Regions from separate parts of the Paenibacillus sp. LjRoot56 genome, predicted to be linked through region 3. Evidence: riboswitches for the same ligand, from Rfam matches in the RefSeq annotation. Region 3 holds a riboswitch; each other region holds the start of a gene.

Region 1 (5,167 bases), on a different contig from region 3:
TGTATGAAAAAAAGAGAGAATCGTGAGATTCACTCTTAACTATTATTGCGCTATTGTAGGTTTGTTTGTCCCCAAAGGCTTTTTCTTAGCGGAGCTCTGAACGAACAGATATGCGAGTAGTGCACTGCCAGCACCGAGGACGCCGAGTACAATAAAGCCCTCATTCAGCGAGAAATAGTCGCCAATGATGCCCATAAGGACAGGTCCTACGAACATACCGAGTCCATAAATCGCTTGGAAAAAGCCCATTGCTGTCGCCCGCTTATCCGCAGGCATATGTTTAATGCTCATCCCCATGAGCAGGGTAAACGAAAGTCCGCGACCAAACCCGGCAAATGCCTGTGTAATCATGAGCAGCCAGAGATGATGGGTGAACGGCACCGTAAAGGTGAAGATCCCCATAAGAAGGAAGCCGGCTACAACCATGCGTTTCTCGCCATATTTCATCGCCCAACGCCTTCCGCCGAATAAAGAGGCTAGTGCAACAGGAACGTTCGCGAATAAAGAAAGCAAGGAGAGCGAGAATTTATCTGCGCCAAGCTGCATCGCATAAACTGGCGTGAAGCCGAACACCGTAGCAAATATCAACACCTGCGATAAGATAGCGAGCAGAGAAACAAAGAGAAGTGTGCGATCCGTCGCCACGTTTCCGATTCCGCGCATGGTGATTTTGGGCGCGTCTTTCTCTACTTTTTCGATGAGGAAGAAGGAACCAATCATGCCTAACAGACCAAGTATTGCGCCGAGAATGAACACGGATTCCCAACCCAGCTTGTCTGCTGCCCAGCCTGCACTAAGTATGCCCAGCACCTGACCGAGTGAGTTGAAAAAGGAGATCGTACCGATCGCCTTCGTAGACTCTTCATGCTTGTAATAGCTTGTGAATAGTACCGTAAAATCAACCCAAGTCGCTGCAGCTGCCCCTGCAAGTGCTCGGAGGATCAAGATCCATGTAAAATCGTGCGTGAACCACAGACCGAGTCCCGTAATGGCAGTGAAGAGGAGACCGAAGGTGATGAACAGCCTTCTTTTATGAAAGCGATCTGACATAATGCCTACGGGTATGCGGAGGAGCATCTGCGAGATGCCGTACATACCGACAATCCAGCCTGCCAGTTGATGGCTTCCCCCGAGGAATTCTACGTAAGGCGCCATGATCGGAACACTTGTGTACATCGACATCCAGAACAGCATTGTGACCGCACAGAAGAGCGGGATGCGATAAGATGAAATAGGGCGAGTCGTCATCGGAGTGAGGACCCCTTTCTAATCAGTGATAACTCTATTATCGTTCTTTTGTTAACTGGGCGTCAAAAGGAATATGATTAGGCAAAAAACTGTAACCGTTTTTTAGTGGGCGAATATCCTATGGATAGTTAAAGAAGGAGGGATAGGCGTGTCCGCAATGAATCCTATTCAAGCTAGTCAAGTAAGTGGCGACGTAAAGGCACATTGTAACAAATATATGAATTACCATGTTATTGCACATATGAAAGATGGGTCACAAATTGAGGGAATTATTGATGGTATGGATAATGAAGGCGTCACGATGTTAGTTCCAGAAGAGGTTGGTGGCGAGGGAAGGGAATCGGATCCCTACAGACAACCGTTTGGATATGGATACCGCCGGTTTCGTCGGCAGCATTTTCCGTTTTTTCTTTTTGGATTTCCGTTCTTTAGACCGTTCCCGTACTACCGCCCATTTTATCCTTACTATCCTTGGTATTAGTAGACAAGGGCAATACGGCTGCACCAACCGCACCAAATTTATACCTATATCAACATAAAACAAAAGACGATGCAGTCGGGGATTATCCGATTAGCTATCGTCTTTTTTAATGCGAATTAATTTCGTATACGCGCCCGATACGATTCGAACGTACGACCTACAGTTTAGGAAACTGTTGCTCTATCCTGCTGAGCTACGGGCGCATAGTATCGTCATTCTAACACGAGATGTTTTCGGGGTGCAACCATTTTAACCCATGTGCAAGCAGGAGGTTTGATTTGGAATAAGGAAAGTACATAGTGGAAAAAGAAATCCAATAGAAAGCAGGTGTCGTATGGAGCAACGTCCGGTGATTCATCTCGCCAGAACTAAAGCTGAAATCATACTCGATGTTATTTCCCTGTTCGTAATCATAAGTATGATCGCATATGTCGCCTACATGTGGCAAGATATGCCTGAGAGAATGCCAATGCATTTTAATGGTAAAGGGGAGATCGATGGTTGGGGGAACAAAATGAGCCTAATTGCCTTACCACTCATAGGAGTTATCATCTATGTTGGCTTGACGCTCCTAAGCAAGGTCCCTCATGTGTATAATTATCCGACTCCTATTACAGCCCAGAATGCCAGAGGGCAATACCAGAATGCGCGTTTATTAATAAACAGTCTAAAAACAGTGATTGTCATTCTGTTTGGATTTATTGAATGGTCTGTTATCCAAAGTGCTAAGGAGGGCAACGCTGACCTCAATTGGTGGGTGCTAGGACTCATCCTAGTGATGCTGTTTGGCACGATCATCTTCTTCATCATTCGTTCCATAAAATTAAAGTAAGGGAGGCAAGCTCAATGACGATTTATGTTGGTTTTCTGCGTGGGATTAATGTAGGAGGCAAAAATAAGATCAAAATGGCCGATTTGAAAAAGACGCTAGAGGATTTAGAGTTAACGCAAGTACAGACTTATTTGCAAAGCGGCAATGTGCTGTTCCAATCAGAAGAGTCAGGAGAAGCCCTACGTCCGCGTATTGAAAAAGCAATCAGCGATGCGGTAGGCGTAGCGCCTACTGTTATTTTGTGCACCGCGGGGGAGCTTACTGAACTTGTAAGGAATTGCCCCTATGACGCAGAAGCTTTGTCCGAAGGGGAGAGCATTCAAATCTCCGTGCTTACAGAAGAAGCCCCGCAGACATTCACCGACATCTTATCCAAGGGACAGAGTGAAGTAGATGAATTTCAGATACGGGGCTGCACCATATATTTTCTGTTTCGGCAAAGTGTGTTGGATTCGAAGCTGGCGAGCAACATTCAGAAACTTGGAGATCGTACGACCACACGTAATTGGAATACGATGAGCAAACTCGTAGTGTTAGCCGAGGCCTTACAGCCAGCAAATAATCCGAACGGTAAAGCCCCCTAGGCTTTGCCCCGTAATTTTCGAAAAAACTGCGTTAACATCGTGGAACACTCCTCTTGCAAAACACCGCTAACCACATCGACCCGGTGATTAAACCGGTCTTCCTGCAGCAAGTTCATTAACGTTCCCGCACAGCCGGCCTTCGGATCTACCGTACCATAAATAACTTGAGGCACTCGTGCTTGCACGATCGCACCCGCGCACATCGGACATGGCTCCAATGTCACATAGAGCTGGCAGTCCAGAAGACGCCAAGCCTGCAAATGCTCGCTCGCTTGTTTAATAGCAATCATCTCTGCATGCGCAAGCGGATCAAGGGTTGTTTCACGTAAATTGTAGCCGCGGCCAATGATTTGACCTTGATGGACGACGACCGCGCCGATCGGAACTTCGCGGATGGCTTCGGCTTTCAGCGCCTCACCGATCGCTTCTCTCATCCAAGGGATATGTTGATCCACAGGGGGACACCTCGCAATAATAGTTTATCCACATGTGCATAAAAATCCGAACAAATATTCGTTGTTAACAAGCTGTGGATAACAATGTGGATAACTTATAAACCTGTGGATATTCAATTCCACTACACATTCATACAATAAAAACATTGCCCATGCAAGGATTTTAGTTGAAAGAAGTGCATAAGCTACGTATAATGGTGATTACAGTGGGTCTTTTAGACCAGTTTGGACGAAAGATAGATCATTTAGACCAGTAACGATATATCTATATAAATGAATAGCAGGGTTCGACAATGGCAAACTTGCTGAAAGGCAAGGACGCAAAGCTGAGGGTCTACGGTTCTTATGAACTATGGCAGCCTGGTTACCGAAAATCGATGCTTTTTTGATTGCGGTGATAGGCTGTCCCTAAGTGGGGGGCAGTCTATTTTGTGCGGAAAAGTGTTATGAAATCCATCATTAAGGGAGGGTGAAGATGAGCATGGCAATGAAGCAGGATGCTTTGAAGCGATATGGGAGTAAAGAAGGATATGATGCGGAGGTATTGATTAATTGCCGAGCTGTAGTGGCGAAAGATGATTTCGTGTCAACAGGTATTCTTACCTATGCACAAGGAGACATCATGGAGATTGAGCTGCCGGAATATGAGGTATTTCAGCTTGGTGATAAGACCAAAATGACGTTATACACGAAATCGGGTCTATTCGTTTTTCATTCGACAGTCGTAGCTAGAGAGCCTGGTTCACTGATCGTGATCAATCCACCTGAGAATCGGAAGAAGTTTTCGGAGAAACGGGAGTTCCCGCGGGTCGATGTGAAGAACATAGGATACATTGTAGGATTTCAAAATATAACCCAAAAAGAGCAGCATCACTTGGAAAATCCAATTGAAATTTCGATAAAAAATATTTCCATGAACGGAATTGGCTTTATCATTAATGATAATTCGATGATCGATGGTATTCTTCATAAGAAATGTATGTTGCAAGTTGAGCTAGATTTAGGTTTTGAGATGCCGTGCAGGTTGGAAATTATAAGGAAAGAAAAGCAGGAAGACGGCTACTATTATGGAGCCAGCTTCGAGAGCGTTCCTGCCGAGCAAAGCAATGCATTACGGGGGTTTATTCTTCGAAATCAGATCCAAACCTACTTCGAACAGAAGCGGGATGAAGAGTTCAAAAAAGCAATGGAAAAAAAGTCTGCAGCCAATCAATAGCTTGCAGGCTTTTTTTTGCCCGCTAAGTACTATATAATAAGAAGGATGATTTTCGAAAATTAAGGAGTTGTAACGACAATGGCTTTGAAAGCAGGTATCGTCGGTCTACCGAACGTAGGAAAATCGACATTGTTTAATGCAATTACACAGGCGGGGGCAGAATCTGCGAATTATCCGTTCTGTACGATCGATCCGAATGTTGGGGTAGTAGAAGTACCAGACGAGAGATTGCAGAAGCTGGTGGAAATCGTTGTGCCTAAGAGCATCGTGCCGACAGCCTTTGAATTCGTTGACATTGCGGGTTTAGTTAAGGGTGCGAGCAAAGGCGAAGGCCTTGGAAATAAATTTCTA
Region 2 (5,167 bases), on a different contig from region 3:
GAGCGACTTTTTCATTTTCAAGAGTGGACATGAGATCGCTTCCTTTCATCAAAATCGTGTAGGGTACTTACTTTTAGGTTAGTTAGTTAACATTTTGTAATAAGGGATTAATACTCATACTACTATGTATTTTAAAGTTCCTTATGGAATTTGGCAATAGAAGGGCAGAATAGGACAAGGTTGATTTCATGCGCTAGATTCTTTACAATAGAGTTAAAATTAAAATTTATTGTTTCAGGAGATGTGTACATATGAATGTCAAAATTTCTCGTAATGCAGCAAAAGTACTTCAATTGGAGCTCAATAAAGAAGAAAACCAAGGTTTGTTGGTTCGCGTACAAGTGACGCATAAGCATGGTGATCATGCTCACTATGGTTTGGGTCTTGATGATAAAACAGAAAATGATGTTGTGGTAAACACGGACAAAGGAATTGATGTTTTGTTAGATCAATCCGAGCCGCTTCTAGACGGTATCCGTATCGACTACTTCTACACACCAGAGGAAGGCTTCATGATTACTAACCCAAGTAAGGGGAATCACGGAGACCACTAATGCGGAATGATATTCGCATTTGTGATAAATGCAAACACATGAAGGTGAAATCGGCGCTTGCCAAAATAAGTGCCATTGCACCGGATACGGAAGTCAAAGTTGCGTGCAAATCGTACTGCGGTCCATGTTCGAGATTCGCATTCATCTTTATTAATGGCCGTTACATTACGGGCGCAACCGAAGACGAAGCCATCGAAAAAGCAAAAAAATACGTGAAATGATTAAAAAAGCATCCGTCCAATGGGACAGGATGCTTTTTTTTGCTTATATAAGCTGGCATTAGGCGTGAACTGCTGATTTCTCTAACAGCTTACGAATTTCACTATCGATCTTATGCGGCTTTGTAGTCGGAGAGAAGCGTTTAATCACATTACCATTTCCATCGACAAGGAATTTGGTGAAATTCCACTTGATGCCAGATCCGAATAGGCCAGATGCCTTGCTTTTCAAATAACGATACAAAGGATGAGCATCAGCGCCATTCACATCGATCTTGGCAAATAGCGGGAAATTAACACCGAAATTAAGCTGGCACGCCTGTTCAACTTGTTTATTATCGCCAGGCTCCTGATCCCGGAATTGATTGCAGGGGAATCCTAGGACACTAAAGCCTTGATTTTTATAGGTGTCGTGTAACTCTTGAAGTCCTTGGAATTGTGGAGCTAATCCACATTTCGTCGCGGTATTTACAATAAGCAGGACTTGGTTCTTGTAATCGCTAAGAGATTTGTCCTCACCGCGAATCGTCTTCACTTGAAATTGATGTACACTCATAGTGACACTACCTTCCGCAACTAATATTTCTCACAATTTAATTGTACACAATTTTAATTCGGAAGGGAAGTTATTTTTTTGCCAAATCTTCTAATGCACCTGCCAGCCAAGGAAAGCGCCACCTAAAACCATGCTCTTGCAATACACGAGGAATGACCTTCTGACCTTCTAGAAGCAGTACAGAAAGCTCGCCAAAAATCAACTTCATCATAAATGCCGGAACAGGGAAAAGATTGGGTCTTCGCATGGCAGTCGCAATCGCGCGTCCCAATTGCTTATTCGTAACCGGATTTGGAGCCGTGGCGTTAACCGGACCAACAATCGAGTCATTTTGAACGCAAAAATCAATTAGTCTCACCATATCATCGATGTGAATCCACGAATGCCACTGCCTGCCGCTGCCAACTGTTCCGCCTACTCCAAGCTTATAAGGAAGTGCCATCTTGGGGAACGCACCTTCTTTATTATCCAACACAAGTCCAACCCGCACCTTCACGATACGTGTTCCTTGGATAAGATCAGCCGCAGCTTCCCATTGCTTGACAACGCTGGCTAGGAAGTCCGTTTGTCGATAAGGACTCGTCTCGTCAAAAGTATCCGTTTCCGAAATGCCGTAATAGGACATGCCTGATGCATTCACAACGACCTTAGGCTTTGGGTCCATTGTCGCGACTAGCTTGGCTACATGCTCAGCCGCTTGCAATCGGGATTGTACAATTCGCGTCTTAGCAGCTTGCGTCCAACGTTGACTGATGGATTCACCCGCCAAATTGACAATGGCATCAAGACCTGCAAGGAGTTCCGTATTTCGCTCCAACTCGCCCCATGTTATCGTTCTAACACCTGGTACCTGCTTCGAAGATGAGCGTGATATATTAATAAGTTCGTGACCTTGTCCCAACCAGTAAGCGATTAATCGTTTTCCAATAAACCCGCTGCCACCTGTGATCGCTATTTTCATATGCAAGCACCTCCATATCGTTATTATAATTTTTCTACCCAATAAATACCATCTGTGAGATGGCGATAGAGAAAGGTAAACTTCCCTGTCTAAAATGACGACACAATTCGCTATTTTCGTGTATAATTGGAATTCGGTAATTAATTAACCATAGGGTAATTCGTGTGTCAGCGAGAGGAGTCATCGTCTATGAATCGTATGCGTCAATTTCTTCAAGCCTATCATCCAATCGTACATACGCTTATCTTAGGTACGGTCATGGCCCGGGCTGCTTCTTCCATGAGTTTACCGTTCCTAGCTATCTACTTGGCGAAGCATTCTGATATGAGTCCAGGGCTCATTGGTATTGTAATAGGAATGGGTGCATTAGCTGGAACGTTCGGCGGTTTTATCGGTGGTACTTTGTCAGACCGATTTGGTCGACGCGTGATCATGCTAGCGGCACTCTTTGGGTGGGGATTCGTATTCCTCGGCTTCGGTGTTGTTAAATTACCGGTCTTATTTATGCTGCTCAATATGCTGAATGGACTTTGCCGTTCCTTTTACGAACCCGTATCGCAAGCCTTAATGGCAGATCTAACAGAGCCCTCCAAAAGGCGACAAGTATTTTCTCTTCGGTACATGGCGATCAACGTGGGGGTAGCTGTCGGTCCTTTACTAGGTGCTTTCTTTGCCACCATGAACGGAGCCTTACCCTTTCTGCTCACAGGCATCATTTATTTAATCTATGGCATAACACTTTACGCCCTTCTCATTAAGTTCGGGATTAAGAAAATTGAAGGTGAGAAGAAATCAATCGTTACTTTCCGCTCTGCGGTAGGTGTTATTCGTAAGGACATCACTTTCCGTTTATACATTATCGGGGGGATTATCGGAGCCATTGGTTATTCACAGGTTATGGTGACATTGTCGCAGTACTTACAAAGGGATTTTGCTAATGGGGTCAAAATGTTTGCCATTCTCATGAGCGCCAATGCCATTGTCGTCATTGCGATGCAGGTGCCTTTGGGGAGATGGGCTGAAAAGTATTCACCTCTAACGGCTATCGTTGTTGGCAACTTTATGTTTGCATTAGGCGATATCGGATTTGCATATTCACACACTTTGACATGGCTGATTGTTTCGATGGGGATTTTCACGTTTGGTGAAATTCTGAATTATCCTGCCGCGAACATGTTGATAGATAAGCTAGCTCCTGAACATATGCGTGGAACCTACTATGGTGCTCAAACATTAACGAACATCGGTCACTTTATGGGGCCATGGATTGGTGGCTTTTTATTAGTTTCCTATGGCGGCAGCACGCTCTTTCTCGTGATAGCGATTTTGTCGATGATGGGCTCGATTTTCTATTGGAGAGGCACAAAACGTCGAAACGCTGCGAAAATATCGTCGAAAATGCAAATATTTTGATGGATTTCGTAAAAATAGTTCCTACGAACTATTCGATTTCAAATCGTCATCCCTTATCCTTGAGAGTATAGTAAGAATTATTTGTAGGATTCATCTAAAAAGATTGTGTACATCATCTCGACAAAGGCAAAGCTGGCGAAAGCCAGTGACGCAAAGCTACAGGGGCCTTACTTCTCCTGCAAAGGACAAGCAGCCAGCCAGCCGCCGAACGATTGGGAATTCACTTCAGAACCCCTCTAGTCGGTTCACTACGGTGGGGTTTTTTCTCTGTCATAGCGAAGCAAATGAAATCAAATGGAATGACACGTACAAAGGAGGCCCTAGCGGCATGAAATCGGAAGTAAAATTGCAGGATGAACAGGAAGCAACATCGTTATGCGGTAACCATGTTGCACGATTGGTGCCATCCACGGATGGACCTAAGCTTATGATTAACCGAGAAGAATATGCATTAAATGAAGCGTGTTGGGATGTTGAAATGTTTCACGGGAGAAACAATAGCATTCTGATTTTTTACTGGAAGGGCGAAGTAAAGCTTTCTGTGAAAATGCCTCCGATGGCTCAAATCGAAGGATTTGTCACAAGACTTTTGCAATGTCTATCATCCAAATTGAGAGTGGTTCAACCTATCTAGGTGAATCGCTCTTTTTTTTGTCACTGGAAGATCAAGCATCGGGTAATCTTGGTGATTTTCTCATTGTCACCTATCGACACTAGCTGATATAATATGACCATCACATTTCGTAGTTCTAAAGAACTATATTAAAGGAGATGCATGGCATGAGATTGATCACACGTTCCGATTTCGATGGTTTAGTATGCGCGATGCTCTTCAAACAATTAAATATGGTGGATGAAATGAAATTTGTCCATCCCAAAGATATGCAGGACGGCTTAATTGAGGTTACTGAGAATGATATTTTGGCTAATGTACCCTATGTCGCAGGCTGTGGTTTATGGTTCGATCATCACTCCAGCGAACTCACACGGATGGGGGAATCCGTAACGTTCAAAGGTGAAACGAGGCTTGCTCCAAGTGCTGCACGGGTTGTCTATGATTACTACGGTGGAAAAGAGACCTTCGGCGATATCGACGATATTATGCTTGGTGTAGATAAAGCGGACTCCGCACAATTTAGCAAAGAGGATATTTTGAATCCGAGCGGTTGGGATTTGCTTTCGTTTATCATGGACGCTCGAACGGGGTTAGGTCGTTATCGGGATTATCGCATCAGCAACTACCAGTTGATGGAGGATCTAGTTGAGCATTGTGCAACGAAATCCGTTGGCGAGATCATGGAGTTGCCCGATGTGAAAGAGCGTGTAGCTCGTTATTTTGAACTAGATGCGCTATACCGGGACATGTTGCAAACTTACACACGGGTTGAGAGAAATGTCGTCATTACGGATCTTCGCGATGTGGAGACGATCTATCCAGGGAATCGTTTCATGGTCTATGCCCTCT
Region 3 (5,167 bases):
TATTTCCTTCAGCTCCTGACCGTCCCAGCTGTAGGCTGCCATGGTAGCCCGGGTGTAATACCCGCGGGCAAATAAAGCATAAGGCTTGCAGCCGTCCAAGTAGGCAACCCCTGCCAAGAATCGGTCCACCCGGTTCCCTGGCTCAATACGGTTCCAGGAATAGTCCCCCCACATAAGCCCGTCGTCATGGCGTCCCGGTTTGTAGCGGAGCGTTTTAAGCTCCTCTCCCGTTTCACCGTGGAAAACGCTAAGGTACTCCGGTCCTCTCAGAATAAAGCCCTCGAATTGGCGTAGCTTGTTGCGTTCACTTCTTCCGGGTGCATACACATCTAGGAAATAATCTGCCAGATGTACTGCATCTTCCCGAGATAGCGGATAGTCATACTGCGGGGAAATACCGAAGCATTCCTCAAGCGTAGCCGGCCAGCGTCCTTCCATTACTTCCTCATGCTTGTGCCAGCCCTGGAACATATCTGCCACATGCTCCGCATAATCGGCGCTGCTCATGCGATAATCATCATCATGACTGCAGCCGGCTTCCACATCCTCTGGCAGTAAAGTGATGAAGGTTTCAGAAATGGGAGTACCATCCTGATAACGGATCACACGGGTACCCGGGGCAGTTTTGAACATGAGCTCCGCCTTGCCATCCCCGTCGAAGTCATAGACTAGGAACTGCGTGTAATGGGCACCTGCCCGAATATTGACCCCCAGATCGATACGGTACAAAAGGGTGCCGTTTTGCTTATAACAGTCCAGAAACACATTCCCCGTATAGCCTACATGGGAGACATCCTTGGAGTTGGACGGATCCCATTTGACGATATATTCGTATTCCCCATCGCCGTCCACATCGCCTACACTCATGTCATTGGCGCTGTAGGTATAGGATTGACCCACAGGCGTAACTCCGTCCGCAGGCTTCTGCAGCGGAATTTCCAGATAGGGGGCTTCCCATGGGCGGACATCGGCGCACCGTTCCTGCTCCTTCCCGTCCATCACTGCGGCTACCGAATAAGCCGATTCTCGGGTACCGACTTTATCCAGATAATTGGTACTGTCACCGATCTCCGCAACAAGTAAACCGTTGCGGTACAATCGGAAATCCGCGCCGGTTAAGCCGTGGTCAGAAGCACCTGTCACCTCCTGCCCCAAAAGCCGCCAGCTGATAAATATTCCCTCGGAAGTGCATACTGCCGCCAACCCCCGGTCCAAATTCTCCATTTGTACGCTCATTCCAGATCCTCCAGTACTTATCATACATATTCACAATGACCCACACGGGTAGCCTTTTCCCATCTATGCCTTGTGGATGTCAAAGCTTCAAAAAATCAACACCTGTAGCGTACTTCCTCGCGCAACTTCCGGCAATGGGACATTTTTGTCCAGAGTTATACTATTTTGAGCAGATGCATCTCCATTTGGAGTGACTGATACAATATGCCTATGTAACATAGCATATTACGATACTTAAGTATGACCTGAAAGTCGCATATTTGACACATGTTTACAATACATATATACAAATAGTATTTACAGAAATGTATCGTTAATTTATAATAGTCATAATTTGTAAGAGTAATATTTTGTAAATAAGCTATAACTGTAAAGGCAAACTTATCGAAAGGTAAGGGCGCAAAGTTATGGGCCTAAAGCTACGAAGCTATGGCTGCCAAACCGCCAGTTTGTGATAGTAAGCCTATCCCGAACCTTTGGGATAGGCTTTTTTATGTCTCTATCACTACGGAGTCTGAAAAAAATGTCGAAGAATGGGGGATATTCACAGAATATAGCGTTTCGCGTCAATACAAATAGCATCTAAGGAGTGCAGTTAAATTGAAGACCAAGAACTATTTCGGCAAAAATCTTTTATTCTCGATGTTGAATTTGCTAGTCATCGGGGTCGTGCTTATTTCCATCAGCGCTTATTTTCAGAACCAAATTTTAACAGATACATTGAGAACGCAGACCCATAATATGACATCCGTGTGGGCACAAGGTATAACCTATAAAGACGTCCAGGGTGCATTAAGTGATAAGAGCTATGAAGCAAGCGAGCAGCAACGATTAACCAAACAATTTGATAGTTACACTGCCTTCAATGCCAATGTAGCACAAGCTTATATCTTTGGGGTTGAGTTAGCGGATGGAAATAAAACATCGTTGATTTCGTTCCCGAGTCACGTTGTTAAAGCTTTTAAGGAGGCAGGTTTGAACATCGGAGATATGTATGAGCAACCGAAAGGGATCGTCAAGGGTTTGAAATCCATGTTGAAAACTAAAACCGAGACCTTCACTTCATACTATAAAGATGATTACGGCACATGGGTCAGCGTCCTTTATCCCATTGTTGACGATAATGGCAATGTTGTAGCTTACTTTGGCGTGGACGTAGACGCTAAAGTGATTCCCGATGCTCAAAAATCGTTCCTTCTGAGTTCGATCATTTTACTCTTAATCGCCTTGGTGATTTGCAATGGGGCGCAATATTGGGTGGCAAGAAGAACGCTTATGCCGATCAACCAATTAATGCGAGGAATCGAACAAGCCTCTAACGGAAAGTTCAATTTTACATTAGAGGAAAACGGCGGTTTCGGCGAATTAAATCAAAAATTCAATATGATGCTTTCTAATATTCGCGAAATATTATCAAGTATTAAACAAACAGCTTCAAGTGTATCCGACGCTTCCAATGAACTGTTCAACATCACTGAAGACAATCGTCAAAGCATTGAACTGATCACAACTGAAATCAGAGACATGAATACGCATGTCGACCAGCAAAAAAATTCTACAGAAGAATGCGGACGATCCGTTGAAGAAATTGCAGCTTCTTTGCAAGTCATCGCTCAAAACGCAACCGAAGTTGCTAATGCTTCTCACGCTATGAAAAATCTATCCGAAGAAGGCAATATGGCCGCTCAAACGATATCGGATCAAATGGGACGCATCAATACGAACTCAATTTCTACCGCAGACACAATCAAGCTCCTTGAATCGAAATCAGAAGAGATTGGCAGTATTCTCAACCTTATTAAGGACTTAACTGCTCAAACCAATCTACTTGCATTAAACGCAAGTATTGAAGCTGCGCGAGCTGGCGAACATGGCAGAGGGTTCGCAGTTGTAGCTGCTGAGGTACGTAAGCTTGCCGATCAATCGAAAAATTCGACAAGTCAAATTGAAACGCTTGTTGCCGACATTCAATCAGAGACTCACAACACAGCTACATTCGTGACACAAGGTACCAATGAAACCAAAAAAGGATTGGAAATTGCCAAAAGCACAGGAGAATCCTTTACTAATATTTTGGATGCCTCGCAGGTCGTATCGAATCAAGTTATCGATATTTCATCCGCTACACAAGAAATGTCTGCAAGTACAGAGCAAGTGACTGCTATGATGGGGGAATTGGGAGGAATATCCAGAAAAACAGCGCAAAGTACTAACAAAATTATGGAATCGGTTCTAACTCAGGAATCATCCTTACAAAGCATTTCAACTTTCGCCAGCAAGCTCTCAACGGTTGCTGTGGAATTGAGCGATATGGTAGGCAAGTTTGATATAGAGATGAAATAAACGGATAGGAATTCCGGATTACATGGCGGTTGTCGCCCTGTAATCCATTCCAATAACATAGTTCACATATAGAGGAGAGAGACCATGCTGAATCTCGTCAAAGAAAAACCGTCCATCTACAGTGAAATCAACCATACGGACGAAGCCTACCCAGAAACAGAAACGATATCCTCCATCTTTCGGCGCGTAGCAACGAGGTATGCAAATAAAGCAGCAATCTCTCATGGTGACATTGAAATTCTTTACGCCGATTTGTTCACAAAGAGCTCTCAGGTTGCGAACGCTTTGACCAATGCCGGCTGCCGTAAGGGCGATTTTGTCGGTATTTATATGGAGCGCAGCCCCGAAACCGTTATCTCCATTCTTGGAGTATTGCGTATGGGCGGTATTTATGTCCCTATTGACCCGGAGCATCCTATTGAACGCAATCGGTATATCGTACAAAACGCTAGTTGCAAACAATTGATCATCAAGAAGAACCACGTGGAAACTGCTGCAGAGTTATGTCTTACCTTAGGTGTCGATACCCCGATTTCGATAGAAAACTGTTTTTCGAACAGCGCAACCAGCTTCGAGGATGCGAACATTACTCCGGATGATTTGGCTTATGTGATTTACACTTCCGGCTCCACCGGAAATCCGAAAGGTACGCTGATTGCTCACAGAGGCGTTGTAAATCTTTCGAATACGTTCACCAACAAATTGGACATTTCGAGCGCAGATGTGCTTACTCAGTTTTCTACATTTAGTTTTGACGCCTCTATTTTAGATACGTTTAACTGCTTGCTCAACGGTGCAACGCTTGCTATTTTAACTAAGGAAGAGCAATTGACACCTGACCTTTTTTTGTCCCTTCTTGAAAGCAAAAAAATTACTATCATTGGTTGTATTCCCACATCTGTATTTAATCGACTATCTGAGACAACAATTTCCAATCCCAAATCAATGTGGCAGACGGTAAGAAACATTACCGTAGGTGGGGAAGCACTTCTCTCCGACCATGTACGCAAGTTCCAAGACAAGTTTGGCATGGATACCGTCATTTTTAATGCTTATGGACCAACAGAGTGCACGGTCGTTACAACGACCTTCAAGATAACTGACTATTGGAACAGCAATTCGATAACTGTCCCTATCGGCTCCCCTATCGGCAATTATAAGATTTATGTTGTTAAAGCTGATGGGACGCTTGCGGAAGTCGGCGAAGAAGGAGAGCTTTTCATTGAGACCTTTGCTCTTGCCAAAGGATATTTGAATCTCCCTGACAAAACGAACGAAGTTTTCATTACGAACCCGTTCAGCAGCGCTCCTAACTCCAAGGTTTATAAATCGGGCGATATCGTCAAAGTGCTATCCGACGGCAATCTCGAATTCCAATATCGTAAAGATGGGCAATTAAAACTACGTGGCTTCCGTATTGAAATTGGTGAAATTGAGAACGCTTTGTCCAAGCATCCTTCCGTTCTCGATGCAGCCGTAGTGGCTATCCAAGAGAACAATACGGTAAAGCATCTTTCCTGCTTTTACTCTACAAAATCCCATGTATCCAGCACTGAGCTGCGTGAGCATATCAAATCTTACGTCCCCT

Evidence for each region. A riboswitch is a leader RNA that binds a small molecule or an ion and turns the genes downstream of it on or off. The one in region 3 is predicted to bind cyclic di-GMP.
Region 1: linked by a shared signal. The riboswitch ahead of ACSQ8O_RS01125 (PilZ domain-containing protein) and the one ahead of ACSQ8O_RS13450 (methyl-accepting chemotaxis protein) in region 3 are both predicted to bind cyclic di-GMP.
Region 2: linked by a shared signal. The riboswitch ahead of ACSQ8O_RS12170 (hypothetical protein) and the one ahead of ACSQ8O_RS13450 (methyl-accepting chemotaxis protein) in region 3 are both predicted to bind cyclic di-GMP.

Annotation. Positions count from the first base shown of each region.
Region 1 is NZ_CAXURV020000001.1:251,956-257,122, reverse strand. Features, by position in the region: gene ACSQ8O_RS01160 (RNA polymerase sigma factor) at 1-33, opposite strand, end outside; gene ACSQ8O_RS01155 (MFS transporter) at 43-1,248, opposite strand; gene ACSQ8O_RS01150 (hypothetical protein) at 1,397-1,729, shown strand; tRNA gene ACSQ8O_RS01145 (tRNA-Arg) at 1,859-1,932, opposite strand; gene ACSQ8O_RS01140 (DUF1648 domain-containing protein) at 2,064-2,561, shown strand; gene ACSQ8O_RS01135 (DUF1697 domain-containing protein) at 2,576-3,145, shown strand; gene tadA (tRNA adenosine(34) deaminase TadA) at 3,142-3,600, opposite strand; cyclic di-GMP riboswitch class I at 3,886-3,972, shown strand; gene ACSQ8O_RS01125 (PilZ domain-containing protein) at 4,076-4,816, shown strand; gene ychF (redox-regulated ATPase YchF) at 4,895-5,167, shown strand, end outside.
Region 2 is NZ_CAXURV020000001.1:2,713,711-2,718,877, forward strand. Features, by position in the region: gene ACSQ8O_RS12140 (winged helix-turn-helix transcriptional regulator) at 1-31, opposite strand, end outside; gene ACSQ8O_RS12145 (HesB/IscA family protein) at 252-554, shown strand; gene ACSQ8O_RS12150 (DUF1450 domain-containing protein) at 554-775, shown strand; gene ACSQ8O_RS12155 (glutathione peroxidase) at 834-1,328, opposite strand; gene ACSQ8O_RS12160 (TIGR01777 family oxidoreductase) at 1,399-2,289, opposite strand; gene ACSQ8O_RS12165 (MDR family MFS transporter) at 2,479-3,702, shown strand; cyclic di-GMP riboswitch class I at 3,818-3,911, shown strand; gene ACSQ8O_RS12170 (hypothetical protein) at 4,031-4,336, shown strand; gene ACSQ8O_RS12175 (exopolyphosphatase) at 4,483-5,167, shown strand, end outside.
Region 3 is NZ_CAXURV020000002.1:98,330-103,496, reverse strand. Features, by position in the region: gene ACSQ8O_RS13455 (rhamnogalacturonan lyase) at 1-1,260, opposite strand, end outside; cyclic di-GMP riboswitch class I at 1,601-1,685, shown strand; gene ACSQ8O_RS13450 (methyl-accepting chemotaxis protein) at 1,837-3,579, shown strand; gene ACSQ8O_RS13445 (amino acid adenylation domain-containing protein) at 3,664-5,167, shown strand, end outside.